Linked DNA regions of Luteolibacter sp. LG18. The protein of the gene in region 1 binds, or shares a complex with, the protein of each later gene. Links are inferred from orthologs where the notes say so. Each region holds a gene or a part of one and is shown in the gene's direction. Other genes may lie near its edges. The genes, in order: trxB and trxA.

Region 1 (15,149 bases):
TGCCCACCACGATGCCGATGAGGATCACCAGCGAGAAGTCGCGCAGGGCCGCGCCGCCGAGGATCGCCAGCGAGAGCACCGACACCAGGGTGGCGGTGGAGGTCAGGATCGTGCGGGACAGGGTCGAGTTGATCGCCTCGTTCATCACTTCCTCCAGCGTGTGGCCGCCGAAGCTGTGGCGGAGGTTCTCGCGGATGCGGTCGAAGATGATGATGGTGTCGTTGATCGAGTAACCGGCGATGGTCAGGATCGCGCCGACGTGGATCAGCGAGAGCTCGCGGCCCAGCAGGACCACCACGCCGATCGAGATGATGCAGTCGTGGACGATGGCGACGAAGGCACCCACGGCGAAGGAGATCTCGAAGCGGATCCAGACGTAGAGGAAGATGCCCACCAGGCCGAGCGCCAGCGCCATGCCGGAGCTCATCAGGAGACCGCTGCCGATCAGGGCGGAAACCTCCTCGTGGTTCGAGGCGATCTTGTAGATCTCCTGGCCCTTGTCGTCGGTGGTCTTCTCGGCGAGCTTCGGATAGTGCTCGCGGAGCTTGGCGATCACGGTGTCGGTGTCGCGGCTGTCGCAGCGCACGGTGAGGAGGTGACCGCTGGTCGGGTTCGTCTCATCCTGCACGTAGGCGGCCTTGTGCAGGTTCAGGTTGCCCTCGGCGAGGAACTTCTCGGCCTCGACGTTGGAGATCGGCTCGTTGCCCACCAGGAACTGGATGCGGGTGCCGCCGGTGAAGTCGATGCCGAAGGCGCGCTCCTTCTTCCAACCGAAGGCGCCGATGGAGATGATCGTCAGCACGATGGAGGCGACCACGCAGGTGACGCGCTTGCCGAGGAAGTCGAAGTGCTTCGACTGGATCAGGTTGAGGAAGGACAGCTTCTTGAGGATGCCCAGGTCCACGCCCCAGCGGAAGAGCACGCGGGTGGCGAGGATGGCGGAGAACATCGAGCACAGGAGGCCGATGGTCAGGGTGACCGCGAAGCCCTTCACCGTGCTGCTGGCCAGCCAGAACAGGATGATGGCGGTGATGAGCGAGGTGACGTTGGCGTCGAGAATCGCGCTGAAGGCCTTGTCGTAGGCCGCGGAGATCGCGGTCTTCAGGGACTTGCCGGCGGCGAGTTCCTCGCGCAGGCGCTCGTTGATGAGCACGTTCGCGTCCACCGCCACACCGATGGTGAGGACCATACCGGCGATGCCGGGCAGGGAGAAGGTGAAGCCGAACATGGCCATGATGCCGAAGAGCATCACCGTGTTCAGGATCAGGCCGATGATGGCCACGATGCCCGCCACGCGGTAGTAGACCAGCACGAAGAGGAAGGTGAGGGCCAGGCCGAGGACGCCGGACCAGATGCCCTGCTTGACGATCTCGGCGCCGAGCAGCGGGGAAACGGAGCGCTCTTCCTCGACCTTCAGGCCGTTTTCGAGCGGGTTCATCAGGGCGTTGGCGAGGTCCTGGACTTCACCGGGCTTGTCGAGGCCGTCGATCTGGAACTGGCTGCCCAGCGGCACCGTTTTCACGGAGGGGGCGCTGATCACCTCGTTGTCGAGCACGATGGCGATGCGGTCCACGCCCGGCTGCATGTGCTCGGTGAGGGCGATCATCTTGTCGCCGCCCTTGGCGTTCAGGGTGATGGAAACGGCGTCGTGCTGCGTCGGGGAAGGGGTGGCGTGGGCCACATCCGGGCCGCCGAGGGCCACGCGGCGGCTCAGCAGGATCGGGGAGGTGAAGGTCTTGCCTTCGGAGTCCTTCAGCTTCTGCTGGAACACCTTGTAGCCCGGAGGGGCGACCTCGGTGTTCGCGGCGATGGCGCCGACGAGCTCGTTGCTGCGCGGGTGGACCTGGCGGAGCTCGAGGTGGGCCACGCGTTCCAGGGTCTCACGAATCTTCTTGGCCTCCTCGGGAGTCACGCCCGGCATCTGGACCAGGATCTTGTCCTCGCCCTGGGCGGCGATGAGCGGCTCGGAGGTGCCGGCACCGTTGAGGCGCTGCTCGATGACCTTGATGGCCTGCTCGACCTGGCTCTTGGTCACGGAGGTCTTTTCGCCGGTGGTCTCGTCCTCGTGCTGCTGGACGCGGAGGCTGTAGGAGGAGCCGCCGAGGATGTCGATGCCGCCCTTCAGGCGCTCCTTGAGCGGGAAGACGGACACCAGGCAGAGGGCGGTCACTCCGAGCAGGAGGACGGTGCCGACGTTGCGCTTGCGGCGTTCGATTTCAGTGGCGAAGTACCAGACGAACAACACCAGCAGGAGCAGGCCGATGATGAAGAGCGTCTGCGGATCCTCGTAGAACGGGATGGAGGCGGCGAGCATGGATGGAAGCATGGCGGATGGACGCGAAAGGAAATCTAAAGGGGGAAGGGGGCGTTACTTCTTGTCGCCGTCCTTCGGGAACACACGGCCGATGGCCTGCTTGTCGAATTCGACCATGGTGCCCTCGGCGATCTTCAGGACCACGGTGTGTTCCTTCACCGAGTGGACCAGGGCGTGGATGCCGGCGGTGGTGATGACCCGGGAGCCCGGCTGGAGGGAGGCGATGCGCGCCTGCTGCTCCTTCTTCTGCATCTGCTGGGGGCGGATCAGGAGGAAGTAGAACGCCACGACGATGAGCAATGGAGGGATCCAGTTCGCCCCCATGGGATTCTGTCCGGCGGGAGCGTCGGCGGCGAGGAACGAAACAAAAGCAGTCACAAGGGTCATGTCGGATCAGTCTGGGTGTAACGGCGGATAAAGGAGTCCTTGAATTCAAGGAAGTTCCCGGCGGCGATGGCCGCGCGGGCTCCTGCCACAAGGCGGAGGTAGAAATGCAGATTGTGGTAGGAAAGCAACCTCAAAGCCAGTATTTCCCCGGCCCGGAAGAGGTGCCGGAGATAGGCCCGGGAGAAGGCGGAGACATGGGGCGGGGAGGTTTCGCAGAGCGGGCGGTCGTCCCGCTCGTGGACCTTGTTCTTGATCTGGATCGGGCCGTCCAGGGTGAAGGCCATGCCGTGGCGGGCCACCCGGGTGGGCATCACGCAGTCGAACATGTCCACGCCGCGGGCGATCATTTCCAGGATCTGCGGGGGCGTTCCCAGGCCCATGGCGTAGCGCGGCTTGTCATGGGGGAGGAAGGGCACGGCGTTCTCGATGGCGCGGAACATTTCCTCCTCCGGCTCGCCGACGGAGACCCCGCCGACCGCGTAGCCGTCGAAGCCGATGTCGACCAGCTCGCGGGCGGATTGCTCGCGCAGGTCGGCGTAGATCGAGCCCTGGACGATGCCGAAGTGGCGCTGGAGGCCGTCGCCGGACCGCGGCTGGTGTTTTTCCGTCCAGGCCTTGCAGCGGCGGGCCCAGCGGGTGGTCATGGCCAGCGATTTCGCGGCGTAGTCCTTGTCGCAGGGGTAGGGCGGGCACTCGTCGAAGAGCATGGCGATGTCCGAGCCGAGCGCGGCCTGGATCTCCATGGAAAGCTCCGGGGTGAGGAGCATTTTCGAGCCGTCGAGGTGGTTGCTGAAGCGGACCCCCTCCTCGGTGATTTTCCGCAGTTTCGCCAGCGACCAGACCTGGAAGCCGCCGGAATCGGTGAGGATCGGCTTGTCCCAGGTGGTGAACTTGTGGAGCCCGCCGAAATCCCGGATCAGCTCATGGCCGGGGCGGAGCCAGAGGTGGTAGGTATTGCCCAGGATGATCTGGGCCCCGAGCTCCTCCACCTCCCGCGGGTGCAGGGTTTTCACGCTGCCCTGGGTGCCCACGGGCATGAAAATCGGGGTTTCCACCGTGCCGTGGGCGAGTTCCATCCGGCCGAGGCGGGCGGACGATTGGGGATCGGTGGCGAGGACGGAAAACATGCGCGGGGGCGCTGATTACCATGGGATCGCGAACTTCCAAGCCCAACTTGCCGTCCGGTGAAACCGGCGGACCCGGGAAAGGTGACGGATTTCTTACCCGTTTGGCGATGTTAGGGATTGGCCGGGGGCACGTGAACTGCTCACACTGGCCGCGATGGCGCAGTGGCACTACGGCGAAAACGGACAGCAGCACGGACCGGTCGATGACGACGGGATCCGCCAGGCGATTGCCTCCGGACAGGTCCATGCCCAGACGATGGTCTGGCGGGAGGGCATGCCGAACTGGCTGCCGCTCGCGCAGGTGCCGGAGTTGGCCTATCCGGCGGCTCCAATGGGCTACCAGCAGACGCCCTACCCCTACGCCATGCCCTACGGGGTGGTGCCGACCGCGCCGACCAGCGGCCTGGCGATCGCCAGCATGGTGTGCGGGATCGTGGGTTTTTGCATGTGCTGGCTGGCGGTGCTGGGCGGGATCCCCGCCGTGATCTGCGGCCACATGGCGCTCAGCCGGATCAATGAATCCGAGGTGCCCATGGGTGGGCGCGGCATGGCCATCGCCGGATTGATCCTCGGCTACATCGCGATCGGCCTGTCGGTGATCGGCCTCGCGTTCATCGGATTCTCCATCGCTTCCGGTACTCCCTGACTTTTCATCTCCCATGCAGTGGTATTATTCGAAAAACGGCACGCAGCTCGGTCCGATCGGCACCGAGGACATCAAGGCGAAACTCGGCTCCGGTGAAATCTCGGCCACCGACCTGGTGTGGAAGGAAGGCATGGCCGATTGGGTGCCCGCCGGCCAGGTGGGCGAGCTGCGCACCCTGATCGCCACCCCGAGCGCCGCGCCGCTGGGTGGGGCTCCGGTTTCCACGCCGGTGGCTCCGGCTTCGCCCTATGCTCCGCCGGTGGCCGCGACGGCAGCCCCCGGTGCCTATCCCATCGGTGCCGGTTGCCCGAAGGCCTCCACGGCCAAAACCCTTGGCATCTGCGGTCTCGTCTTCGCCCTTTGCTGCAGCATCGTCGGCGTGGTGCTTGGCATCCTCGCTGTGGTGAATGGTAACCAAGCCCAGCAGCAGATCGCACAGAATCCCGCCTGGGCGGCGGATCTGCCGAAGGCGAAAGCGGGTGTGACTATGGGGTGGATCGCCATCGGTCTTGGAGTGGTGTCCATGATCGTCAGCGTCGTGATCAACGTGGGTCGATTCGCGGTTCAGAGCAATCTCCAGCACTGAGGAGATGCCGGACCTCGTCCAGCCGGAGTCCACGCGCGCGTCGTCGGCGTGGACGGCCCGGCTGGGGTCGTTAATGGCTCCGGCGGGCTTGCTGGCGCTTTTGATCGGAATCGCCGTTTCAAAACCGTGGATTGCGGCCAATGCGCCCCAGTGCGTGTTCCACCGGTTGACCGGTTTGGAATGTCCGGGATGCGGTGGCACCCGGGCGTTTTTCGCGCTGTCCCGCGGCGATCTCAGCGCTTCGCTGCGCTACAATCCCTGGGCTTTGGTGCTTGTGGCCGGTCTCGGCATCTGGAGCGCCAAACGGGTGATCCGGGTGTTTGCTCCCTGGAGCCGCTGGGGAGAGCCCTTGGTGATGCGATCCTCCACCCTTTGGGCGATCCTTGTACTTTTGGTGGTCTTCGCTGTCCTGAGGAACCTGCCTTGGTGGCCGTTCACGTTGCTGGCTCCACCGGCGTGAGCGGAGGGGGAGCTTGGGTTCAGCCCTGAAAGGGCGTCATGCGATAGCCCGGGGCAACGCCCCGGTGTTAGACGTGAAGGGGGGGGCGAGCCCTGAAAGGGCGGGATGACGAGGGGGATGCGGCTTCTTGCCCCGACATTCCGCCCTTTCAGGGCTCGGCCCTCTGGGCATTCGGGTCCCAGGGCGATGCCCTGGGCTATCGCATGACGCCCTTTCAGGGCTGGCTTGAATGGCGATTCACCCCGGTATTGCCCCGGATCAGCGCTTCACCAGCCGCTCGACGTATTTCGCCAGCAGGTCGGCCTCGAGATTGACGCGCTGGCCGGCTACGCAGGCGTGGAGGTGGGTGTGGGCGTGGGTGTGCGGGGTGATCCAGAACACGGCGCTGGATTCCTTAAGCTCGGCGATCGTGAGCGAGATGCCGTCGATGCAGGCCGAGCCCTTGTCGATGCACAGGCGGTGGATTTCCGGTGGCAGGGCAACCTCGAAACGGTGGTCCTGGCCGTGCGGTTCCAGGGCGATGATGGTGCCGGTGGCGTCGACGTGGCCCTGCACGAAATGGCCGCCGAAGCGGGAGGTGGCGAGCATGGCGCGTTCGAGGTTGACCTCCGAACCGGCCTTGAGATCGCCCAGCGAGGTGACCTTGAGCGTTTGCATCAGCACGTCGAAGACGGTGCCTTCCGGCAGCAGCTCGGCGACGGTGAGGCAGCAGCCGTTGATGGCTACGGAATCGCCGAGGGCGAGTTCGGCTTGGAACGGGATGCGGACGAGCAGCCGGGCCTGGTCGCCGCGGGATTCGAGCGAGACGACGGTGCCGGTGGATTCAACGAGGCCGGTGAACATGGTGGGAAGAAAGCACTAAATTCTAAATCCAAAATTCAAAACGGACGATGGGCTGCCGGTGGCGGATTTTCGGGTGCGTGGGCGCTTTTGTCGGGGATGAGCATGAAGCACATCGCGACGATGATCGTGGGCAGCAGCGCGGCGGCGAGGAGCTTGAGCGGCGAGACGCCGTCGCCGAAATAGCGGGCCAGCAGGGCTTGGCCAGCCGGGTTGGGGGCATTGGCAATGACCGTGAGGCCGCCGCCGGTCACAGCTCCGGCGAGCACGGCGTATTTCAGGGCCGGGGTCAGTCCATCCACCTGGCTGGCCAGGAAGGTGATGGCGGCGTTGTCGTTGAAGGAGGTCAGGATCGTGGAGCCCGCGAACAGCGGCCACTCGGTGAGGCTGGCGATGATCGGCTGGAGCCACCAGCCCTGGAGCCCGCCGTGGACCACCAGCCCGCCGAGGAAGAATCCGACGAGGATGGGGCCCTTCAGCGAGATCGGGTTCTGGTGGTGCTGGGTGGCCTTGGTGAAGGCCAGGAAGAACAGGAAACCGCCGATGAACAGCGGCGGGTAGTGGGCGAACACCACCGTCGCCAGCATGAACAGCAGGTGGGTGAGGGTCACGAAGAACGGTACCGGATTGTCGCGCTGGGTCCAGTCCGCGATGCCATCGCCATCCAGGTCCGGGACCTGTGCGGCCATGGCTTTCAGGTCCTTCCGGAAAAACGCGAAGTAGGCGGCGGTGGAGAGCAGGATCGCCAGCACCGCCTTGTCGCCGTAGTGGACCAGCATGTGGCCGGTGGTGAGGTTCCATTTCTGGGCGACCATCAGCACCGGCGGCGCGGCGAAGTTCGTGAGCACGCCGCCTACCGAGATGTTCACGAACAGCAGGCCGAGCGTGCCGTAGGCGAAGACCGGCCGCGGTTTCAGCCGGTAGAACTTCCGGCCCAGCAGGATCGCGGCGATCGTCATCGCGCCCGGCTCGGTGATGAAGGAGCCGAGGATCGGCGCGATGACGAGGATCGAGAGCCACCAGGCGGCGGGTGATTCCTTGCCGAAGCGGGCGAAGAACCGCAGGCAGCCCTCCGCGAACCGCAGCACCGGCCGGGTGGAGGCCAGTGTCATGATGATCACCACGAACAGCGGCTCGGTGAAGTTCACCCCCATCATGTAGCCGGTCACGGCGGCGGGGCCGTGCATCGCGGCCATCGCTCCCAGCAGCACCAGCACCCAGATGCCGAAGATCGCCTCCACCTCGCCGAGGAAATGGAGCATCGTGCCCTTGAAGGACACCCGCTTCAGGTGGTCGGGGTCGCCCTTCACCTTCTCGTCGTGCTCATGCTGGACGCGGTGGGCGTATTTCGTGATCGGGACGGCGACGAAGGTGTGGAGGATCGCCAGCACGAAAATCACGGTGGCCACCACCAGGAACGGCTCCTCGTGGGCGCGGAAGGCGATCCGTTCCCCGATGCTGGTGAGGCCGCGGGCGGTTTCCAGGGTGGGAAACGCCTCCGCTTTCTCCAGGAAGGCGGGTTTCGCGGCCTCCGCCCCGGCCGCCGGCAGCGCGAGGGAGCCGGTCAGGAGCAGGAATCGGTGGAGCAGCCGCATGGCCGGATTAAACGCGCGGCATCCTGCCCGGGCAAGGGCAACCGGCCTGGTGAGCCTCCGCACTTGGAGCTTGGAAGACGCCGCGGCGCTTGCACACTGCCCGGCATGATTCCATGGCTCCGGCTGTCCGTCCTGCTGCTCCTGTTCCTGCCTTCCTGTGCCCGCGTGGGCTCCCTGGTGAAGGGGAAAAAGGGCCCCGATAAGTCGGAGAAGCCGTTCGGGCCGAGCGGCATCCCGCCGGAGCTGCGCGGGGCTCCGGCCACCACCACCGTCACCGGTGGCACGCCGGTGGTCGCGGGTGGCAATGTCGTTGCCGGGCCGGTGGGCCACACCTCCGGCATCACTCCGCCGGACCAGATCCTGTGGACCGATGCCGACCACCCGGAGAAGGGCATCCCCGAGCTGGCCACGCTGATGTCCGCGCCCAAACGAGGGTTGTGGGAGGACAATGAGACCTTCGCCCGCCAACTGGCCGTGCGCGAGGGCAAGCCGCTGCTGATCTGGTTCACCGATTCCCAGCACAGCCCGGGGTGCAAGCAGCTCTCGGCGGAGCTGTTCGACAACAAGAACTTCGAGAGCTGGGCGAAGGAGAAGTTCGTCCGTCTGCGGGTCGACGGTTATCCGCGGGTGAAGGACCCGGGAATGTCCATGGACGATGCCGCCGACAAGGAGGCCCGGAACCGCGAATACGCCGCGGAAATGAAGAAGCGCTACAAGGTGCTCGGTTACCCGACCCTGCTCGTCCTTTCGTGCAGCGGCGACGTGATCGGCCGCTACAAGGGCTACAAGGGCGGGGACGGCGACTACACCTGGGGCCTGCTCAAACAGGGCGAGGGTCTGGCGGCGAAATCCTGCAAGGACTGGCGCGACGGCCTGATGAAGAAGGGCTACCGCGAATGGCAGGACCGAAGCGGGAACAAGGTATTCGCGAAGCTGGCCTCCTATTCGAAGGGGACGCTGGTGTTCGTGGAGCCGGATGGCCGCCGCTCGAAGACCAGCGAGACCCGGCTTTCCGACAACGACCGGGACTGGATCAAACAGCAGAAGGCCCTGCGCGGGATCGAGTAGGCGCGGCTCCGGCACTCGTCGCTTGCCAGCGGGGCGTTCCCGGTGGAATCTCCGCCGCTCCCGTCCCAAGCTTTATGGAAAATGTCATCATCATCGGCACCGGATGCGCCGGTTACACCGCCGCGATCTACACCGCCCGCGCGAACCTGAACCCGCTCCTGCTCTCCGGCACCCAGCCCGGCGGCCAGCTCACGACCACCACCGAGGTGGAGAATTTCCCCGGTTTCCCGGAAGGGATCCAGGGCCCCGAGCTGATGATGAAGATGCAGCAGCAGGCCGAGAAATTCGGCGCGCGCATGGCCTGGGCCACCGTGAACTCCATCGAGCGCCGCGCCGACGGCACCTTCAAGCTGAACTGCGGTTCCGAGACCTTCGAAACCAAGACGATCATCGTCGCCACCGGTGCCGCCCCGCGCCACCTCGGCCTGCCGAATGAGAAGACCCTGATCGGCCACGGCCTGACGTCCTGCGCCACCTGCGACGGTGCCTTCTACCGCGATGTGCCGGTGGCCGTGATCGGCGGCGGCGACAGCGCGGCGGAAGAGGCCACCTTCCTCACCCGTTTCGCCAGCAAGGTCTATCTGATCCACCGCCGCGACGAGCTCCGCGCCTCGAAAATCATGGCGGAGCGCGCGCTCGCCAATCCGAAGATCGAGCCGGTCTGGAACTCCACCGTCACCGAATACCTCACCGACGAAGCCGGCGAGGTCCGCGCCGTGACGCTCAAGAACCTCGTCGATGGCGGCGAGAGCGAGCTGGAAGTGAAGTGCGTGTTCGTCGCCATCGGCCATGTGCCGAACAGCGCGTTCCTCGGCGACCTCGTCGACAAGGACGAGAACGGCTACATCCTCCAGGTCGGCGGCAAGACCGAGACCAAGACCCCGGGCCTCTTCGCCGCGGGCGACGTGGCGGACCACTACTACCGCCAGGCGATCACCGCCGCCGGCCAGGGCTGCGCCGCCGCGCTGGAAGCCGAGCGCTACCTCGCCGACCAGGAAGGTTGAGCTGCCTGTCAGTCTTTTGCGAAAAACCCGCGCCGGACTCCGGCGCGGGTTTTCTGTTTCAGGGGGCGTTTACGGGTTGAACTGGAAGGTCACCAGAATCGAGGCGTGGTCGCTCGGCCAGGTGTTGTCGCGGGTGGCCGTGATGGAATCGCCGTAGACATAGCCGCTGTGCTCGACCGGGGTGGTGAACGTCTGCGCCGCCACGGGCGTGACGCCGGTGCCCTTGTGGAAGACGAAGTCGATGCGGTCCTGCGGTTCGTTCGTGCTGCTGTAGAGCGGGGACCAGGTGATGAAGGGCTGGGTGACCGGGTTCGGGGAAACCTGTCGCACGGAGTCGGTCATCCCCGCGTCGGTGACCGCCTTGGTTGCGGGCCACACCACCACCTTGCCGTAATGGGCGGAGGCGTTCGCCGCAGTCCAATCGAGGTGGGAGGGGCAGTTGAAGTCGCCGGTCAGAAACACCGGCGTGGTGTTGGCCGCCGTGAGGTAGCTGGAGATGCCGGACAGGATGGCGGCGATCTGTTCGTCGCGCTGGGACTTGAGTTCCTCGGTCAGCACGCTGGCGTTGGTGGAGCCGGCCAGCTTCGCGGCATAGGGGCCGTAGTAGAGGTAGTCGAGGTGGGTGTTGACCAGCACCACCTCGCGCAGCGGCGAGGTGCAGATCCGGATGCGCACGCCCTTCGCCACGCCCGCGGTGAAGGTGTCGACGATCGGGTAGCGGCTGGCGATGCCGGAGTCCCCCGCGCCGGTGGGGCTGTAAAACCAGCCGAGCTGGTTGGCGATGGTCTGCACCTGATAGGCGTTCGAGCCGCTGACGTTGTCCACGGTTTCCTGGGTGCCGATGATGTCGGCGCCGGAGAGGATCACGGAATCGAGGCCCTTGTTCTGGCCGTCGTTCATCTGCCCCCAGCCGTGGAAGAGGTTGTAGGACATCACCTTGATCTGGGAGACTTGCTCCTGGCCGGTGGCGAAGACCGGGAGGGTGAGTGTGGCGTTGGTCGAGTTCCCCAGCAGGTCGGTGGCTTTCACCACGAAGTTGTTGGTGCCACTGTCGCCGGCGGACGGGGTGCCGGTCAGGTCGCCGGAGGAGGACACCGAGAGCCACGCCGGACCGGAGACCTTGGAGAAGGTGAGGGAATCGCCCGCGTCCGGATCATAGGCGTAGGCGCTGATGCGGCCGGTGTAGGCCGTGGCCTGCACCGCGTGGCGCAGGGAGAAGGGGGACGCCAGCCACACCGGCGGCGTGGGGCCGCCGACCGGGGTGACGCTGAAGGTGGCGGGGCCGGCGAGGATGCTGTAGCCGTTGTTGGCGAGGAACCAGGCCTTGTAGTTGCCGGGCGGGAGGTTCGCCGCGTTCGGGAAGGTGACCGATCCGCTCTTCAGGTTTCCGGACGGCGTCTGGGTGCCGTTGGTGTAGAGCCACGTCAGGTAGGTGCCGGTCGAGGGAGTGGTGACGGTGGAGGGGAAGATGCCGATCCAGTCGTTGCTGTTGCCCGGACCTCCGCTGAAGGAGGCCACGATCGGCGTGTTGGCCGGGTAGCTGGATTGGTTGAGGGTGATGCTCTTCGGCGCGGCCGTGGCGACGCCCGACAATGTTAGAACGCAGCTCGCTGCGAGGATCAGGGTTTTTATCATGGCTCCTTAGCGGAACCCGGAACACTCACGTGGGACAACGGGCATATTCGTCATGGAGGTGGCAATATCGTCATCATTCCCGTGGCCCTCATCGGTATCTGTTAGATCGGATGGACGGGTGGGAGGAACGTCCTTCCCCGGAAGAGCGGGCGGTGGCGTGTTTTGCAAATGGTTTGGCGTCATCGGCGATTTCGGGGAAATGCCTCCGATGCCAAGGTGGTTCCGTCACACCACTCTCATGAACGCAACCACCCGCAAGCCCGTCGCCCTCGTCACCGGAGCATCGTCCGGCATGGGGAAGATCATTGCCAGCCGCCTCATTGAGAAAGGCTACCATGTCATTGCCGCTGCCCGCCGCACGGAGCAGATGGCCGGTCTCGAACGGCTCGGAGCCACCATTGTCCACATGGACCTATCGAAGGAGGAGAGCATCGAAACCGCGGTGACGGAGATCCTGGCCTCGTTTGGCTCCGTTGATGTCCTCGTGAACAACGCCGGTTTCGGTCTCCAGCCGAGTTCGTTTTTCCGCGCCTTCAACGAATGGACCGGGCAGACTCCGGAGCAGGTCCGGAATCCCACGGCCGGATAATCACCTCATCCCATGAACCCGTCCGACATCATCGAACCCACCGCCCGCAGGATCGTCATCGCGGGGGCGAGCGGACTCGTCGGCGGGCATCTGCTCGCCGGGCTTCTCGCCGATCCCACGGTGGTGGAGATCCACCTCCTTGCCCGTCGCGAGATTCCTCTCCGTCATGACAAGATCCGCCTGCATGTGGTGGACTTCCGTGACCTGCCCGAGCTCCCGCCGGTGGATGAAGCCTATCTCGCCCTCGGTACGACCATCAAGGTGGCGGGCAGCCGGGACGCCTTCCGCGCGGTCGATCTGGAGGCGAACCTGGCGGTCGCGAAGGCCGCGTTCGAGACGGGCGCCCGCAGGATCGGCCTGGTGAGTGCCATGGGTGCCGACAAGGAATCCTCCGTGTTCTACAACCGCGTGAAAGGCGAGTTGGAGGTCGCGCTGCGCGATCTTCCCACCGATGCCACCGTGATTGTCCGCCCGTCGCTTCTGCTCGGCGACCGCAAGCGGCTGGACCAGCCGCCCCGTCTTGGGGAAGCGCTGGCCACGCTGGTCATGAAGCCCCTCGGGTTCCTATTGCCCCGTGACTACCGCCCGGTGGAGGCCGGGAAGGTCGCCCGTGCCCTGCTGGCGGAGGTGCCGCGTGCCATGGGATGGCGGGTGATGGGTTCGGGGGAGCTGCAGGGCTATTGAACGGAGCGCATGGGGATCGGTTCCATCCACGTCCTTGATGAGGGGACGCCGCTCGCGTCCCTGCCGGGACGCCTTCAGATGGCGTGTTCTCGATCCGGTGGTTTCACCCTGATCTTTATACACATCTGGCGCGTGTCTGCGGAGTAGCGGAAGTGGTGACACTTCCGGTTGGGCAATTCCGCGCTGACCTTCCGACGCCATGACTCTCGATCTTCCCCGGGGAGAATTTTGGATCCCGAAGGGATCGCAGCTCCGGTAGCCGGTGGTTGAGGAGCCTTGGCGACGACACCACCGGACCGCCCGGATCAGGAAATGCACCCCGAAGGGCGTGCCAGCCATGCACCCCGGCTCCGCGGGTGGAATGGAAAATGGAATTCCGCTGGCCTCCGAACTCGGCTGCGATCCCCTTCGGGATCGAATGACCCTTTCGGCCCCACCGGAGGTGTCGTCGCCAAGGCTCCTCAACCTCCGGCTACTTGGGCTGTCATCCCCTTCGGGGATACCGAGCAAGGATCAGGGTTTCACACCCGCAGGAAGATCTTCCGGCGATAGAGGAAATAGAGGACCATCCATTCCAGCAGCAGCACGCCGCAGGCGAGGACCACCGGGGCCGCGTCGCCGCAGGCGGTGGCGAGACGGCCGAAGAGGAGCTTGGCGGGCTGGCTGAAATCGAAGAACCGCGTGAGCAGGTAGATCGTCAGGGCGTTCATGCCGATCATCCGCAGCGGCAGGGTCCAGCGCTGGAGTTTCGCCACGTCGATCACCGCGAAGAACAGCGCGAACACCATCAGCGAGATGCCGGTGGCGAGCAGGTCGAAGGTCGGCGTCCACAGTGCCTTGATCGGCGGATAGCCCGCGTGCCAGCACAGCCAGCCCGCGGCGGCGACGGCGGCTCCTGTTAGAAACACCATCCCCGCCGCCCGCCAGGTGCATGCGTCCGGTTTCCGCAGGAACGATCCGAGCACGGAGCCGGAAAGCGTGAGCGTGGTGGCGGAGAAGATGCATAGCAGGCCCTCGGGATCGAAGGTCTTGCCGTTGAGTTTGCCGGGGACGAGCAGCCGGTCCAGCCAGGCGTTGATCGCGCCGGTCTTGCTGAGATCACCCGCGCCGAATTCGGGCACGGGCACCAGCAGTTGGAGGATGGTGACGATGCCGAGGATCGCGGCGATGCAGGCGAGTCGACCCTTCGTGCCGCGCACCATGAGGTTGACGGTGGCGGCGGCTCCCCACGCCAGACCGATCTGGCCGAGCACGCTCAGCAGCCGCGGCGGCCCGGGTTGGTCGGAAAGCAGTCCGTTGTAGAGCATGCCGAGAATCACCAGCACCAGCGTGCGGACGGCGATCTTTCCGGCGAGCCGGGCCTTCGAGTCGCCGCGGGCGAGCCGCGATTCGAACGAGAACGGGATCGCCACCCCGGACAGGAACATGAACAGCGGGAAGATCAGGTCGTAGGCGTGCAGGCCTTCCCAGGAGACGTGCGAGAGTTGGTCGGCCCAGCTTTCCAGCCACGGGGTCTTCTGCCACGCGGCGAGCTGGCGGACGAGAACGTTGGCTCCGATGATCCAGAGCATGTCGAAGCCGCGCAAGGCATCGAGCGAGAGCAGGCGCGGCGGTTTCGGGTCGGAAAGCGTGTCGGTCATTCGAGGAGGGTGACTAAACGGTAGAAGCAGCGGGGAGTTTGCGCGGGGAAGGGAACTTCCTTCCAGGAGCCATCGGCATCGCCCTGCCAGGCCGGGGTCCAGATGGCGAGATCGGTGGAAGACTCCAGCCGGTAGCGGCGGTGGAGCCCGGCATAGCCGGTGCCGGCGGCGGGGCGGGTGGGGAACTTCACCGTGCGGGCGGCGAGGTCCACGGCCAGGGCGGGCGCGTCCGCGGTCTCCGGAGCGGTGCCGGTGATGTATTCCGTGAGAGCGTCTGCGCCGTCGCGATCGAGATCCGCGTGCGGGGCCAGGGTGCCGGTGAGAGGCGAGTGGAGTTTTTCCCAATCGTCCGGCAAGCCGTTTTCATCGAGGTCCAGGTTGAGGTTCTCCAGGAAATCGCGCTTCGCCCAGCCGGTGTAGATGGTGCCGTTCACGGTGAAGGCCGGGGCCACGGTATCGGTGCCGACCTTGGAGGAATGGAGTCCCCACAGCTCCGAAGGGTGCGCGTCCCAGGTGCTCTGGACCTCGCCGGTGAGATAGGCGGTGGAGACATCCGGCTTGCTCTGGGTGACGT
Region 2 (15,082 bases), 890 kb from region 1 along the record:
CGCTACGTGCTGATCGGCGCGCACTACCGGAAGCCGCTGAACTTCACGCTCGATTCGCTTCACGGCGCGAAAGAGGCCCTCGCCAAGCTGGCGAAGGGAGCCCGCGCGCTCGCTGCCAAGGCTCCGGCCGAGGCCCGCTTCGACAGCGTCGATTTCGGCCCGTTCCAAGCGGCGTGGGATTCGCTCGCGAACGACCTCAATACCCCCGGCGCGCTCGGCGGGCTCTTCACCGGGCTCCGTGAGGCCGCCGCGCTGGAAGGCGAGGCCGCCGCCAAGGCGCTCGCCGGGTTCAACCGCGTGCTCCGCGCCCTCGGCCTCACGCTTCCGGAGGAGGAAGCCGCCGCCGAAGTGCCGGAAGACATCCGCTCCCTCGCCGAGGAGCGCTGGCAGGCCCGCCTTTCCAAGGACTGGGCAAAGTCCGACGAACTCCGCGCCAAGCTCACCGATCTCGGCTGGGCCGTGAAGGACGCCAAGGACTCCTACGAGATCAGCCCGGTCTGAAGGAGTTGAGGCTTTAGCCGAGGAAGGTCTTCCTGGGGGCGGAGTCTGGGTTGCTGATTTGCTCGTTACTCTCGAAATTCGAATAATCCGATCATGTCTGCGAAGGAAGCTGCTCTCGATGCGATTGGTCGACTGTCCGAGCAAGCGACATGGGAGGAGGTGGTGGAACGTATTCGATTTACGGCTGCCATCGAGAAGGGTCTCGAAGAGGTCGGGAATGGCAGTGTCGTTTCTCACGAGAAAGTCCGAGAGGATTTGCAGCGTTGGATTTCCGAATAATTGGTAGCAACCACGGCGACGAAAATGGCTTCAGACTCTCTATACGGCCGTGTGGCGATTTTGGCGGCAAAGCTTTGCTGGGAAGACCGTAATCCGAGAGCTGCATGGATAGAGGCTGCTGGAGAAGTCTGTTCCAACGAAAGTTCTAAAACGAAGCATTGCCCTCAAGGTGCGTTTCTGGGGCTTTGCGCAAAGGCGCTGTTTAAGAATAAGAAGATCCAACCAGACCCAAAGGCTAAGATCGGCGTCAACGGGGAATACGCAATCCAACTTGTGGCCAAGCTTCAAAAGGACCATTCGCTGGAAGAGCTATCTGCGTCCGATTTTTGGAACCTGTTAGGCCTCAGAAGTCGTGTGGATCCTTCCAAGAAGAAAGCGCACAACAGCCAAGCTCATGTCGTTCTGGCTCTGTGGCGAGCAGGGCTTATCGACGGCTCTCCTCATGCGGAGGCATCGTGTAAATAGCTCTTCTTCCCATTCGTCATTAGGATTTAGTCATTAGTCATTTCTTTCCCATGAATTTCCCGCTTCGTCCCCGCCGCAACCGCCGCACGCCCGCGATCCGTTCGCTGGTCCGTGAAACCACGCTGTCCGCTTCGGATTTCATCCTGCCGGTGTTCCTCCACGAGGACGCGGAGGACACGCCGATCGCTTCGATGCCCGGCGTCACCCGCTGGTCGCTGCCGGGGCTGGTGAAGGAAGTCGGCGAGGCGATGGCACTCGGTGTGAACGCCGTGGTGCTGTTCCCGAAGATCGAAGAATCCCTCAAGACGCCGCACGCCGAGGAAGCCTTCAACGACGACGGCCTGGTGCCGCGCGCGATCGAGGCGCTGAAGGAGGCCTACCCGTCGCTCTGCGTCATCACCGACGTCGCCCTCGATCCCTACAACTCCGACGGCCACGATGGCGTGGTCGCGCGCGACGGCCTCGGCGAGATCCACATTCTCAATGACGAGACCGTCGAAATCCTCGTCGCCCAGGCGATCTGCCACGCCCGCGCCGGGGCGGACATCGTTTCGCCGTCCGACATGATGGATGGCCGCGTCGCCGCGATCCGCGCCGCGCTCGATGACTCCGGCTTCGAGCACGTCTCGATCCTCAGCTACACCGCCAAGTATGCCTCGGCCTACTACGGCCCGTTCCGCGGCGCGCTCGATTCCGCGCCGAAGGATGGCGACAAGAAGACCTACCAGATGGACCCGGCCAACGCCCGCGAGGCGATCCGCGAGCTCCAGCTCGACGAGGCCGAAGGCGCGGACATGGTGATGGTGAAACCCGCCGGTCCCTACCTCGACATCATCTCCACGCTGCGCGGCAGCACCACGCTGCCCGTGGCCGCCTATCAGGTCAGCGGCGAGTATCTCATGATCAAGAGCGCCTGCGCCGCCGGCTGGCTCGATGAAAAGGCGGTGGTCCTGGAGTCCCTCACCGGCATCAAGCGCGCCGGCGCGGACATGATCCTGACCTACTTCGCGAAGCAGGCCGCGGCGTGGCTGAAGGAGTAGCGTAAGCATTCCTGCTTGCGAGTGGGAACGCTCCGCTATCAGGCAAAAGCATCAATCGGATCATTCCGGTGGAATGTGAATCCATCCGGCAACGAGCCGCGCACGCTCACAAGCAGGAATGCTTGTGCTACTTAGCCCCTCCGGCGTTCGAGTAGCACCAGCATCATGAACGAGAGGATCTGGTTCATCTCCTCGCGCGGGGAAAGATCGCCGAGCTTCTCGATCTGGAAGCGGCCTTCGAAGAACGCGGGCTGTTTGGTCAGGCGCATCGCGGGCTGGCCGTTGCTGCGGGTCGAAAGGTACTTCGGGTGGAAGAAGTAGCCGGTGAGCAGGCCCAGCAGCGGGATCTCGCCGAGCAGGGCGTCCATCACCTTCGCGCCGGGGTTTTCCTCCCGGATCGAGAAATCCGGCACCTCGTCGCCGGGGTTGAAGCTCTCGTAGTGCGCGCGCCAGATCGAGCGCCAGCCGCGGCGGCCGACGCTGCCGATCTCGCCGCCTCCGGCATCGGTGAACATGTAGCGGGCCGACCAGTCGATCACCTTGCGGGTCTTGATCTCGGCCAGCAGGGTGGAGCGGGTGTTGTCGGTGAAGATCTCCACGTGCTCGCGGAACTTGAAGAGCTTCTGCTTGGTGTAGAGCACGGTGCGGCCGGAGGCATCGGTCACGGTCGCCTGGCTGGCCAGGGCGAGCACCTTGAAGGAAAGCTGGAGCGGGTATTGGAGTCCCGTGAGCGCCTTCGTCACCTGGTCATTGGAGAGCGGTGGCGGCGTGGCGATCTGGGAGGGCGGGGTGGCGTAAGGGTCGAGAGTGGACATGACGGCGCGGTCTAACATCTCCCGGCGAGCCTGTCAGCCCAAAGCGGCTCTCATCTGTCGTAGCCGCGCTCGTGAGAGCGTGGGCGGGGAAGAGCTGCCCAGATGCTCCGGGATGTTTGGTCGAGGGCGATCCCGAGAGGGCGAATCTTGGTCCTAACCACGCCTTGCCGGTCTTCCGCTCCTTTCGGAAGGTGCCCACGTTTGGTCAATTCGAGTAAGTGTGCCGACCGCCTTTTCCCCTCGGCCGTCATCTCAAGCCGTGCGATGATTCGCGGAGTGGGTTTCATGCTTCGGGATCAGGCAGCTTTCGGATGTGGAAGACCAGTCTTCTCTCGACGAACCATAACGCCACCAGCACGGCACCCACGGCTCCCGCCTTCCAGGGACTGTCTTGGATACTGTCCGGGAAATAGCGGAACTGCCCGTGGGAAACGGCGAACGAAAGAGCCCACGGGGGCGGAGGAGGACTTGGCGAACCATAAGATTTGATTCCGCTGATCGGAGTGGCCATCAGCCAAGGCCACCACCAGAGCAAAACCACCAGTCCGCATACGAATGCCAGGACCCTGGCAGCCAGCAAGGCCCGTCCGAGAGGGGAATGCCATGCCTTCATCCAATCGTCTGGAAGCGCCGCCATGGGTGACGATCCTACCAGTTCGACCCCGGGAACAAAAGGTCCGATCCGTAGAAGGGATGTGCCCGCTCAAGTGAGAGCGCATGGCGAACGGAAAGTATGCATTCCCACAAGGACAGGAATGTCCTTGCTCCCTGGGCTACGCCAACCGGGCGTCGTCGAGATCCACTTGCGCCCGGTTTTCTCCGATCTGTAGATCCAGCCGGAAATCCCGGCCGTTCGCGTGCATGTCCGTGACCACCGCCAACAAGGGTGGTCTATCGCACGTCTTCGTGCTGGTGACATGCATGATGCCGGTGAATTCGATCTTCCGGGGATTGCGAATCTTGCAACGGAATTCCGCGGCTCCATCGAAGAAAGAATCCGGCGAAGGCGCGTCCATCAGCCGCAGGGCGATGAACTCGAAAATGAAACCGAGATCCTCCGCGTATGGCTCCATGCTTTCCCCCGCGAAGAGCGAGGGAAGCATGGCGCGGAAACGTTCGAGTGGGCTCATCAATAGCTCCGGCCCCAGATCGCGCGGGCGCGGGTCGGGACGCCGGTGAGCACGCAGGGCGCTTCCGGTTCGTTCTGCTTGTCGAGCGGCAGGCAGCGGATCGAGATCTTGTGCTTGCCGGAAAGCTCGTCTTCCTGCTCCGGCGAGGCGGCCCAGGGAGTGATCAGCCAGCCCGGGTTTTCCTGGCTCCAGTGGGCGTGGAAGGTGTCGATGGAATCGCAGGGGGTGATGTTCTCGTCGCGGAAGGCGGTGGCCTTCGCCAGCAACGAGTCGTGGATCTCCTGCAGGATGTCCGCGGCGCGTTGGATGAAGTCCTCCTTGTCGGCGAATTCCTTCGCGGACACGGCCTGGTCGCGGCGCTGGAGGCAGACCTTGCGGGTCTCGATGTCGCGCGGTCCGATCTCGATGCGGATCGGCACGCCCTTCTTGATCCACTCCCACTTCTTCACGCCGCCGTTGAGGTCGCGGGTGTCGACGTGGACGCGCAGCGGCTCGCCGTGGAAGGTCTGGTTCCGCAGCGTGCTGGCCAGCGCCTGGCAGGAGGCGAGCACCGCCTCGCGCGTGTCTTCCTTCGGCGTCACCGGCGTGATCACGATCTGCTGGGTGGCCACGCGCGGCGGCAGCACCAGGCCGTCGTCGTCCGCGTGGGCCATGATCAGCGTGCCGATCATGCGGGTGGACACGCCCCACGAGGTGGTGTGGGCGTGCTGGATCGCGCCATCGCGGCCGGTGAAGGAAATGTCCTGCGCCTTCGAGAAATTCTGGCCGAGGTAGTGCGAGGTGCCGGCTTGGATCGCCTTGCGGTCCTGCACCATCGCCTCGACGGTGAGGGTCATGTCGGCACCCGGGAAACGCTCGTTTTCGGTCTTCTCGCCCGGGATCACCGGGATCGCGAGGTGGTCGCGGAGGAATTCCTCGTAGAGACCGTGGATCATCCGCGTCTCGACGATGGCTTCTTCCTGCGTCTCGTGTGCGGTGTGGCCTTCCTGCCAGAGGAACTCGGCGGTGCGGAGGAACAGGCGCGGACGCATTTCCCAGCGCATCACATTCGCCCACTGGTTGATGAGCAGCGGCAGGTCGCGGTAGGACTGCACCCAGCGGGCGAAGGCCGCGCCGATGATCGTCTCGGAAGTCGGGCGGATGACGTACGGCTCGGCGAGCTCGCCGGTCGGGATCATCTTGGTCTTGCCGGTCACCTCGTCCTTCTGCGCTTCCAGGCGGTGGTGCGTGACCACGGCGCACTCGGTGGCGAAGCCCTCGGCGTGCTCGGCTTCCTTTTCCAGGTAGGAAAGCGGGATCAGCAGCGGGAAATAGGCGTTCTGGTGGCCGGTGGCCTTGAAGCGGCGGTCGAGCTGCTGCTGGATGAGTTCCCAGATGCCGTAGCCCCACGGCTTGATCACCATGCAGCCGCGGGTTTCCGAATTTTCCGCCAGGTCGGCGGCACGGACGACCTGCTGGTACCACTCGGGGAAGTCCTGGGCACGGGTCGGGGTGATGGCGGTCTTGTCGTTGGACATGGGCGACGGGGTTTTCGCCGGTTCGCCCCGGGGATGCACGCGAAATTTGCGTGGTGAAGGAGTTGAGGCATTTAGCCGAGGAGGGTCTTCCCGGGAGGCGGAGTCCTTGGATCGCCGGTTTCTAGAAAACCGACCGGCTGGCCCCGCCGATCCGGCGGCTCCGGCCCCACCAGCCCACTCCACACAGGATCGTCCCCAGCACCGCCAGCACCAGCGGCCCCAGCCACAGGTCCACGAAGCCGCCGAATTTCCCGCCCGCCGGATCGCCAGGCGGCACCAGGATCTTCACCGCGTCGCCGGTCTTGAAGCGCGGCGGCTCGGTGTGGGCCGGGGATTCCGCCTGATAGATCTTCCCGCCGACCTCATACTCCGCCAGCGGGTGCTTCACCGTGTGGTTCCGGCGGTCCTGCACGATCTCCCGGTAGCCGGTGATCCGGCCGTCCACCGTCGTCGCTCCCGCGACCAGCCGCGCGCTCGAGCTGCCCCACCCGGCACCGACCACCAGCGCGGCCCCGCCGAGGGTGAAGCAGAGCCAACTGAAAATCCGCGCGCGGGTGGCCGTGGTCATGCCCTCATCCTGCCGGAGATCGTGCAATCTGTCACTCATCCGGGATGATATCCCGCGCGAAACATGGGATTGCCCGCCGTGAGCGCGGCCCGTTAGGTTTCACGGGTGATTCCGAGATCCCCCTCGCTCGCCGCCACGCTCCTGCTCGCCGTTTCCTCCCTGGCCCAGGGTGATCCGGCCTCCGATGCCCTGCTCGGGGCCGCCCGCGCATCGGACGCCTCCCGGCTGGTGCTCGCCCTCGCCGAGGCGAAGCCCGATGTCCGCGATACCCAGGGCCGCACACCCCTGATGCTGGCCGCGCAGGCCGGGTCCTTCGAGTGCGCGAAGCGTCTGATCTGGGCCGGAGCCGATCCCCGGCTCACCGATTCCGCCGGGAAAACCGCGTTCGATTGGCTCGATACCTCTTCACCCGCCTACGGCCCTCTCAGCCTGTTGCTGCGCTGCCACGCCTTCTGCCGCCAGAACGGCCGTCCCGGCGGCAAGGCCCGGATTCCCCACCTCGCCTTGGTCAATGACACTTTCGTCGACTACACCCATCCGGCGCTCGCCGCGGCCTATCAGGTGAACTCCGCCGAGTCGAAGGGCCGCCGCGGCGTGGACGACGACCGCAATGGCTTCGTCGACGACGTCTACGGCTGGAACCTCAACAACGACCAGCCCGTCCGCGCGCCGATGCTCTCGCTCGACGACTCCGCGGAGAACCGGAGCTTCCTCATCGGGATGCTGAACGACTACCTGAAGGCCCAAGGCGGCGACAAGGTGATGGAGACGAAGCTCCGGACCCGCTTCAACAACCCCCTGGTCCAACAGATCGGCCTCCAGAACCTGCTCGGCCAGAACATCGCGCTCAACGACCACGTCTACGCCGAGATGTTCATGGCCGCCTCCCACGGCACCCACGTGGCGGGCATCATCAAGCGCTACAGCGGCGACAAGGCGAAGCTCACCTGCGCCACCATCGGGGCGGTGGTTTCGCCGAAGGTCTCGGTGGTGTTCGATGAGGACACACTCTCCGGCCTCGCGGAGGAATCCGCGGACTACGGGGCTTTTGTCCTGGCCGTGCTCGATCGTTACCGCGGCGAGGCGATCGCGAAGGGCCGTCGCGCCTCGGACTATCTCCGGGCCAGCGGCGCGGGCATCGCGAACATGAGCTGGTGTCGCCCGAAGTCGTTTTTCGCCGGTTCCGCCGCCCGCTTGAAGAAGATCTACAAGGACCACGGGGCCGATCCGGCCAGCGTTGACCGCGCCTACACCGGCCAGGTGGCCGAGCGCATCGCCGAACTGCCGCTCGAGCTCAGCATCGCGGACGCCGCCGCCTTCGCGCTCGCGTTCTACGAGAACCCGGACGTGCTCGTGGTGGTGTCCGCGGGCAATGATCACCTCGACAACGACACCGGCCTGCCCTCGCCGCAATATCTCTCCCGCTTCTTCCCGAACGTCCTCACCGTCGCCTCCACCGATGACCAGGGGAAACCCTCGTCCTTCACCAACTACGGCGTGCGCTCGGTCCAGATCGCCGCACCCGGCGAGCAGATCCGCTCGACCATCCTCGGCGGGCTGGAGGCACCGATGAGCGGCACCTCGATGGCCGCTCCGGTCGTCGCGGGCGTGGCCGCCGGCATTCGTGCTGATTTCCCGAAACTCGCCGCCGCGGACCTGCGCCGGATCCTGGAATACTCGGCGCGGAAGGACCCGCGGCTGGCGGACAAGGTGGCCACCTCCGGCTGGGTGGATGCCGATGCCGCCCGGCGGATGGCCTCCACCTGGGCTGGTGCCACCGGCGCGATGCTGCTCGCCGAGGTCGCCCGCGATCGCCGCCCCGGCCAGGACGGGCCGAAAATCACCGCGCCGCCTGCCGCTGCACCGAAGCTCGCCTCGCTGAAGCTCAATCCCTTGCCCAAACCCGCCGCGCCGAACCCGGCTCCCACTCCGGCACCCGCGCCCGCGGTGCCGAAACCTTCCATTGGAAAAGGCTGGCGCATCACCACCACCGGCGGTTTCGCCGATTCCTGGCGGGTCGTGATGTCGAAGGGCGCGCCCTACACCGAACAGTGCCACCTCGGCACCGGCGAGTGGCCGGCCGATCAGATCGAGTCCTATTGGAAACAGGGCTACCGCGTCACCTCCATCGCCGGGGATGGGGATGGCTGGAACGTGGTCATGAGCAAGGGCGTGCCCGGTGGTCAGCGCGTGCTGGGCATGGACTTCGATCAGGAGCAGCTCGCGAAGCTCTTCACCGAAGGTTGGCGCATCACCACCTTCGGCGGCTGGAAAAACCAGTGGGTTTTCGCCCTCGGCGACCAGACCGGTTACGGCCCCCAGCGCTACACCCTGCCCACGCCCCTCAATGACAGCCGTCGCGATTGGATCCAGAAACGCCGGGCGGAGGGCATGATGATCACCGCCGTGGCGGGGGACGATACCCCGGAGGACGCCGAGGATGGCTGGTTGTTCGTGGCCACCGCGAATTCCGGCTACACCGATCAGGTGATGGAGGGCCCGGGACCGTGGCCGGGCCTGTGGATCGCCGGGAAACTGCGGGAGGGCTACCGCGTGACCTCGATCGCCGGTGGGCCGGGGCGCTCGCTGGTGATCATGTCGAAGGGCGCGAAACTGGGCGAACAGGTGCTTTCCGACGGCTCCTCCTACCCGGCGGACTGGATCCAGGAGCGCTGGTGACCCGGCAGTGGTCCGTTTCCGGTGAAAAACCCGGTGATGGGGGTTTGACAGCTCCGCGCTGGTTCGTCTTAGTAGCTTTCTCAAATCCCAAAACCCGCGTCTGAATGAGCGAGAATGAAAACCAACCGCCGGCTCCGTCGAAGCAGACGTCGAGCGTTCCTCTGAAGAAGGAAACCGTCCGCGTGACCCTCAAGGCGGCCGATGCTCCTCCTGCCGCCACCCTTCCGGGCGGCGCTCCGGTGGTCCGTCCGCCCTCGCCGACCGCTCCGCCGGTGCCCAGTGGCCTCGGTGGCGGCCCGCGTCCGCCGGCTCCGGCCCCGACCATTCCGCTCCGCCCCGCCGGTGCTCCCACCGTGCCGGGTGCCCCGACCGCCCCGGGCGGTGCCCCGCGCCCGCCGGGCCCGGCTCCGACCATCCCTCTCCGTCCTGCTGGCGCGCCGACCCTGCCGCCCGCCGCCGGTGGTGCTTCCGCCGCTCCCGCTCCGGGACCGACCGTCGCCCTGCCGAAGGCCACCGTGCAGCTCCAGGCTCCGACCCAGCCGCTCGGCACCGCCGCCCGCCCGTCCTTCAGCCAGGCCGCCACGCTGCAGGCCGATGACGAAGAGGATTCCGCCGGTGGCGAAGGCATCGCCAACGCGCTCTCCGTGGTCGGCTTCATCGCCGCCCTCGCCGTGCTCGCGTTCCAACTGATGATCGCCAACACCTGGATCAGCGCCGAAGACAATCCGGAAGCCGGCTCGTGGGGCCAGCTCTTCTCGTCCTCCGCTGCCGCCGAGTAACCTCTAGTTTCCAAAAACCATGTTCCTTCCCATTCTCAACCTGATCCTCGCCGGCGTCGTCGCGTTCCTCGCCTACTCCGCCGGGGCTCTCCCGCTGGGCTGATCTCCGGATCTCCCGCCGTTTGTTTTCCAAGGGCTGTCCTGCCATCCGCAGGGCGGCCCTTGACGTTTCGGCCCCCTGCATCCAAGTTCCGCGCATGGCACTCCAACTTACCGAAGCCAATTTCCAATCCGAAGTCATCGATTCCGACCAGCCCGTGCTCGTCGATTTCTGGGCCGAATGGTGCGGCCCGTGCAAAATGATCGGTCCGGTGATCGATCAGGTCTCGGCTGAACTGGAAGGCCAGGCCAAGGTCGCCAAGGTCAACGTCGACGACGCCCGCGAGCTCGCTGTGAAGTACGGCGTCCGCTCCATCCCGCTGCTCCTGTTCTTCAAGAACGGCGAGGTGAAGGACCAGATCGTCGGCGCCAACGTCACCAAGGACCAGCTCAAGTCGAAGCTGCTCGCGCTTGCCTGATCCGCCTGCCAGATCCGATTTTCCCAAACCGGCCTTCCTTCACGGGAAGGCCGGTTTTGTTTTTGGAGGAGTTGAGGCTTTAGCCGAGGAAGGTCTTCCGGGGGGGCGGAGTCTCCAGAGATTTTAGCCGCAAAGAGGCGCAAAAATCGCAAAAGGAAGAGCTCCTTGTCGCTGAAACGATCTCTTCCTCTTCCTGAAAACTGAACACTGCAAACCAGCAAACTCTTCAGGCCTCCGCCCCCCGGAAGACCTTTCTCGGCTAAAGCCTCAACTCCTTCCGCAACGGAGCTTTGAGGGTGCCCGCGGATCTGTTAGTTAGGAACCACCATGAACAGCCCATCCACGGTGAAACCCCAGGCGGTCAAGATGGTGCTCATGGCCGCCGACATGGAGCGGGCGGTCGCGTTCTACCGCGATGTGATGGGTTTCGAGGAGAGCTTCATCACTCCGCACTGGTCGGAGCTTCGTTTCGGGGACGCGGTTCTCGGACTCCATGGCGGCGGCGATGGCTCGCGCGTTCCGACCGGGCTCTCGATCCAATACGCGGACGTGGCCCAGGCCTACGCGGACGCGCTCGCCGCGGGAGCCACGGCCATCCAGGCACCGGAGCAACGCGGGGGTGAACCGATCATCCTCGCCACTGTGGTGGATCCCGAGGGCAACATCATCATGCTCACCCAGTACGTGGGATGAGCTTCTCCCGGGACCAGAACCTGGAGAACAAAGGATGCCCGGAATGCGGCTCCACCCTTGAGTGCATTCGCCAAGGTGGGTCGCTGGTCCATCGTTGCCATTCAGCCTCCTGTGGCTGGGGGGCCGTCACCTCGTATCTCCCGCCGATTCTACGGGATGGTGGCCGATACATCCTCCGCGTGCCAGCGACCTGTGACCTTTCTCCCTCCCAATGGATCGTTCTCAACCGCAAGTTCACAGGCAGCATCGTGGAATTGCGCCGCCTTGTCGCCGAGGCCGGCCTTCGGGTGGTCGAAGGGTCGGCGCTTGAGATCTGGAACGAAAGCGGGAGCCTGAGAAAGGCTTCCATTCCTATGGAGATCGAGCCGCCCTATCCATTCGACTTCGATCGACCTGAGATGGCTTTTGGGCCTCCGGATGGACCGGTGGATGGGCCTAGCTGAATACTTGCTCCGGGACGTTGCCCCCGCCACATCGCCACGGTGCCCTGTCGGCTTACTTCCTGTGTGACAAGCTCCACACCCGGCCATCCGATTCGCCGATGATGGCTTTGGCCGAGGGCCTGCCGTCGGAGGGCGGAGTGCTGGTGACCAGCCAAACCCCTTCGTCGTGTACCGCCTTGTAAGGCTTTTCGTGGGCAATGGTCTTTTCTCCGTAAGCTGCCTTCCAAGCTTCTTGGGCGATGGCGATTGCTTCCATTTCGCTCGTCACCCGCCGTGGAATGGATGACGGCCGAGGCAGGAACTGTTTGAACTGCCATTCGCTGTCCCTCTCCCCGAAGGCGAGCATCCCGAAGCTCCGTGTCATGACGAACAAGTCCCCCTGCTGGCTGACGGTTGCGGTCTTGAGAAACTGGAGGGACGGATGTGGCTCCGGTCGTTGCGGGAGCGATAGCAAGGTCTCGAACCTCCCATCGTTCCATCGGTAGACCTCGCTCTTGGTGATGAGCAGCAGGCGTTGGTCGCTGCCCGCGTTGATGCTCTCGAGGGTATTCGCGATCGGCAGCGATACCGGTCCCTCGTTCCTGTCTCCGAACCCGCGAATCACGGTGTGCCATTTGCCCGAGGCATCGCGCCGATAGAGCTCGCGCGTATTCATGCCCATGTGATCCGTCCCGCTGGCTGTCCACAGCTCCTTCCCCAAGGGAAGCAGGATGGCAACGCCACCGGAGTCCTCGATCCCGGTATCATCACCGGGCTCTCTCCCGGTGACCATCTTCCAAGCTGGCTTGCGGGCGGAGAGATCCATGGCGGCTAGTTGGCAATCTCCTTCATCAAGCGACCACGAGGCGTGGAGGAGGGGCCTCTGAAAGCAGAGATGGGTGAAGATGATCCAGGATGGGCGAAGGCGATCCTGGATATCGGGAGGCATCGGCGCTTCAAACTTGAAGTGATGCCATTCCCTTTCGAACCACCAGAACGTGTCCCCGATCCGCATCGCCGGGAGATCGGATCTGACCAGCGAACAGCTGCTCAGATCGGGCAGCCACTCTTTTGGCACCGGTATCGACTTCCGGGTGCCATCGCGAGACTCGACGAGCAGCACGACATGGCTGGCCCGCATGCCGAAAAATAGCAGGCCATCCTTGATTCGTTCATAAGACCAAATGTGGTCGATACCTTCGACTCTGAGTGGCACCGGGGCGTTGGAATCGAAATGTGTGAACAACAGTTCGTTCTTCACGGTTTCCCCTGTGGAAGTAGTCACCCCGTCTTTTGTTTCGTCACTTGCCCAAAAGATCACTCCATTCCGATAGGGGGCGATACCAGTGATCCAAGCGTCATTGTGGATGGCTAGCTTCTCCGGTACCAACGCGCTCAAATCCTTCGCCGCGAGTGACACCAGCGGTAAAACACCCATGAGAGCCAGAAGGCGACCGATCATGCCACATCGGTAGCTACGCAAGGTTGGGAAGTCGCGCGAAAATGCGCTGCGAGGATTACTCCACCCCTCTCAACTCCCGCTCATACGCCCGTAATTCCAGCCGTTGCCGCCAGCGCCACAGCAGCCAGGCGGCGAGGATGAAGACGGCGTCGTAGATCGGCCAGGTGAAGGGTTCGAGGTAGTATTCGCCGATCGGCTCCTCGTTCCACGGGGCCAGCCAGGCGATACCGCCGGACACGGCGTCCGCGGCGAGGTGAAGCATCGCCGCGAGCCACATCACCACCGCCACACGCAGGCGCATGCCCTTCTCGAACCAGAGGACGATCATCCCGCACACGGGCACCAGCACGGCGAGGAACAGCAGCGTGTGGGAGAAGCTGCCGTGGCGGTCTTCCAGCGAGATGTGCGGCGAGCAGATGTCCGGCAGCACGCCGAACAGGGCCACCAGCGGCAGCGTCCAGTCCGGAAACACCCGCTGGTGCCGGAACCGCAGCGAAATTACCTCCGCGGTGAGACAGCCGGTGACCGGCATCATCGAATGGAAGCCTGCCATCATGACGCGGCCATTAGACCGCGCCTGCCGCAGGAGGAAAGAAGATCCGCCGCCACCCCGCCACCATGCATGGGCGGGGTGGCGGACCGGCATCAGCCCGGGTTGACCGGCTGGTATTCGAAGCTCGGTCCGATCGGGCCGGGCAGGTTGGTGCCAGCCATCATGTCGAGCGCCTGCTGGCGCAGTGACATCATCGCGCCGAGCGTGCGGCGGAAGGTTTCCGGCTGGCCGTTGAAGAGGTCGTGGAGGCCCTTCAGCAGACTGGTGTAGGTGTAGTTGAAGTTGTCCATCGCGTGGCGCTGGGCCGAGCCGCTCGGATAGTCCGCGGCCTTCGGGTTGGTCGGGATCTGGGCGACCGCGGAGGCGTTGTAGGTGATCGGGGCACCGCCGTAGTAGTACTGCTGGTCCGGCGGATCGGTGGGCTTCGCGTTCGGATTCGGGATCAGCGCGTGGCCGTAGTAGATCTCGGCGAACTTGTAGTAGTGGGCCAGCTCGCCGTCCTCGCCCGCCAGCGGGGTGGTGCCGGTGCCTTCGCCCTGGTCGATGATGATGTCGATCGCTTCCAGCGCACTGGTGAGGTCGGTCACGATGCTGCCTTCCGGAAACGGCGGCTGCACCTGGAGCGCGGGATCGCCGGTGAAGGCGCCCTCGCCGAGGGCGATGAGCTGCTTTTTGATCTCATCGTAGAACTGGCCGATGGTGACGCCCTGCTCGCCGTTCGCGGCGAAGAGCGTTGCGGTTTCCGGATAATCGTTCGGGTGCTGCGGCTCCTCGATTTCCATGAAGACGTTCTTCACCACGTCCAGCGTGAACGGGGAGAGGTTCACGATCAGGCCGCTTTCCACGCCGCCGGGCAGCGGGCCCGGGTAGTCCGGGGTGAACACCGGGGTGTCGATCACCGGGTGGCCGCCGATGGCGTTGAGGACGTTGCACGCCAGCGTCATGTGCAGCATTTCCTCCGCCACGATGCTGCCGATGATGTCCGCCACCACGGCGTTCTCCTCGCTCTGGCCGAGCGAGTACATGGTGTAGAGATACGGCGGGATGGTGGCGTGCTCGAGCTGGACGGCCTGTTGGAGCGCGGTCTGGACGGCTTGCTTGCTGCCGGTCGCGAGGTTCCGGACCAGGTTGGCTTTGAGAAGGATCATAAGGTGTGAAATGAGAGGTTCGGGATCAGGCGGGTTGTTTGCTCCACAGGCGGCGGGAGAAGGCGGCGGCCTTGCCGCCGTGGCTCAGTGCCTCGCTGTGGGCCGGCGGCGCGGCGGCCAGCACCTGGGTCTTGGCCTGGGGCGGCGGCGTGCCTTCCAGCGGGTTCTGGAGCCACTCGAGGATGGCCTTCCGTTTCGCGGGCGCGAGGTCGCGGGTCACGGGCATGGCGTTCGGGTCCTTCTCCGGCAGGCTGAAGGCGAGCTGGAGCATCTGCCGGTAGCTCACCACCTGGGCGTAATCGCCGAGGTCCACGAAGCGCTCCATCACCGGGTAGAGGTTGGCGTACTGCTGGAAGATCGGCTGCATGCTGCCGTACCAAGTGATCGGGTGATCCGGCACGAAGGTGTCGAACACGAGCACGCTGACGAAGTTCCAGATGTTGGACGGGTAGAGCGGGCCCTGGTCGGCGAGGCCGTAGCCGACGCCGTAGACCTGGCCGTCGATGTAGTGGC

Evidence for each region.
Region 2: the proteins of trxB (region 1) and trxA are in contact, whole or in part, in a crystal structure (PDB 1F6M), measured with the Escherichia coli proteins. The link is inferred for Luteolibacter sp. LG18 from one-to-one orthologs.

What each region holds. Positions count from the first base shown.
Region 1 is NZ_AP024600.1:2,918,136-2,933,284, forward strand. What follows is about bases 8,226-11,062. They hold trxB (thioredoxin-disulfide reductase), read left to right. Parts: upstream 8,226-9,097; coding sequence 9,098-10,027; downstream 10,028-11,062. Other genes in these bases: llg_RS12045 (thioredoxin family protein), read left to right, coding at 8,226-9,023; llg_RS12055 (endonuclease/exonuclease/phosphatase family protein), read right to left, coding at 10,097-11,062. In the rest of the region: protein translocase subunit SecD, read right to left, coding at 1-2,314; preprotein translocase subunit YajC, read right to left, coding at 2,369-2,701; tRNA guanosine(34) transglycosylase Tgt, read right to left, coding at 2,698-3,828; llg_RS12020 (GYF domain-containing protein), read left to right, coding at 3,983-4,474; llg_RS12025 (DUF4339 domain-containing protein), read left to right, coding at 4,488-5,060; llg_RS12030 (DUF2752 domain-containing protein), read left to right, coding at 5,065-5,520; llg_RS12035 (riboflavin synthase), read right to left, coding at 5,779-6,363; llg_RS12040 (putative Na+/H+ antiporter), read right to left, coding at 6,399-7,955; more of llg_RS12045, read left to right, coding at 8,061-8,225; more of llg_RS12055, read right to left, coding at 11,063-11,662; llg_RS12065 (oxidoreductase), read left to right, coding at 12,264-12,935; llg_RS12070 (DUF5009 domain-containing protein), read right to left, coding at 13,457-14,575; llg_RS12075 (PIG-L deacetylase family protein), read right to left, coding at 14,572-15,149.
Region 2 is NZ_AP024600.1:2,032,188-2,047,269, forward strand. The notes cover bases 8,861-11,630. They hold trxA (thioredoxin), read left to right. Parts: upstream 8,861-9,970; coding sequence 9,971-10,291; downstream 10,292-11,630. Other genes in these bases: llg_RS08530 (S8 family serine peptidase), read left to right, coding at 8,861-8,994; llg_RS08535 (hypothetical protein), read left to right, coding at 9,099-9,773; llg_RS08545 (VOC family protein), read left to right, coding at 10,619-10,984; llg_RS08550 (NTF2 fold immunity protein), read right to left, coding at 11,480-11,630. Also shown: cysS (cysteine--tRNA ligase), read left to right, coding at 1-501; llg_RS08495 (hypothetical protein), read left to right, coding at 595-780; llg_RS08500 (hypothetical protein), read left to right, coding at 805-1,245; hemB (porphobilinogen synthase), read left to right, coding at 1,296-2,285; llg_RS08510 (hypothetical protein), read right to left, coding at 2,417-3,100; llg_RS08515 (hypothetical protein), read right to left, coding at 3,874-4,203; proS (proline--tRNA ligase), read right to left, coding at 4,230-5,747; llg_RS08525 (DUF3592 domain-containing protein), read right to left, coding at 5,869-6,354; more of llg_RS08530, read left to right, coding at 6,421-8,860; more of llg_RS08550, read right to left, coding at 11,631-12,868; llg_RS08555 (metal-dependent hydrolase), read right to left, coding at 12,924-13,424; llg_RS08560 (ferritin-like protein), read right to left, coding at 13,514-14,569; llg_RS08565 (hypothetical protein), read right to left, coding at 14,595-15,082. UniProt on the Escherichia coli protein: Participates in various redox reactions through the reversible oxidation of its active center dithiol to a disulfide and catalyzes dithiol-disulfide exchange reactions.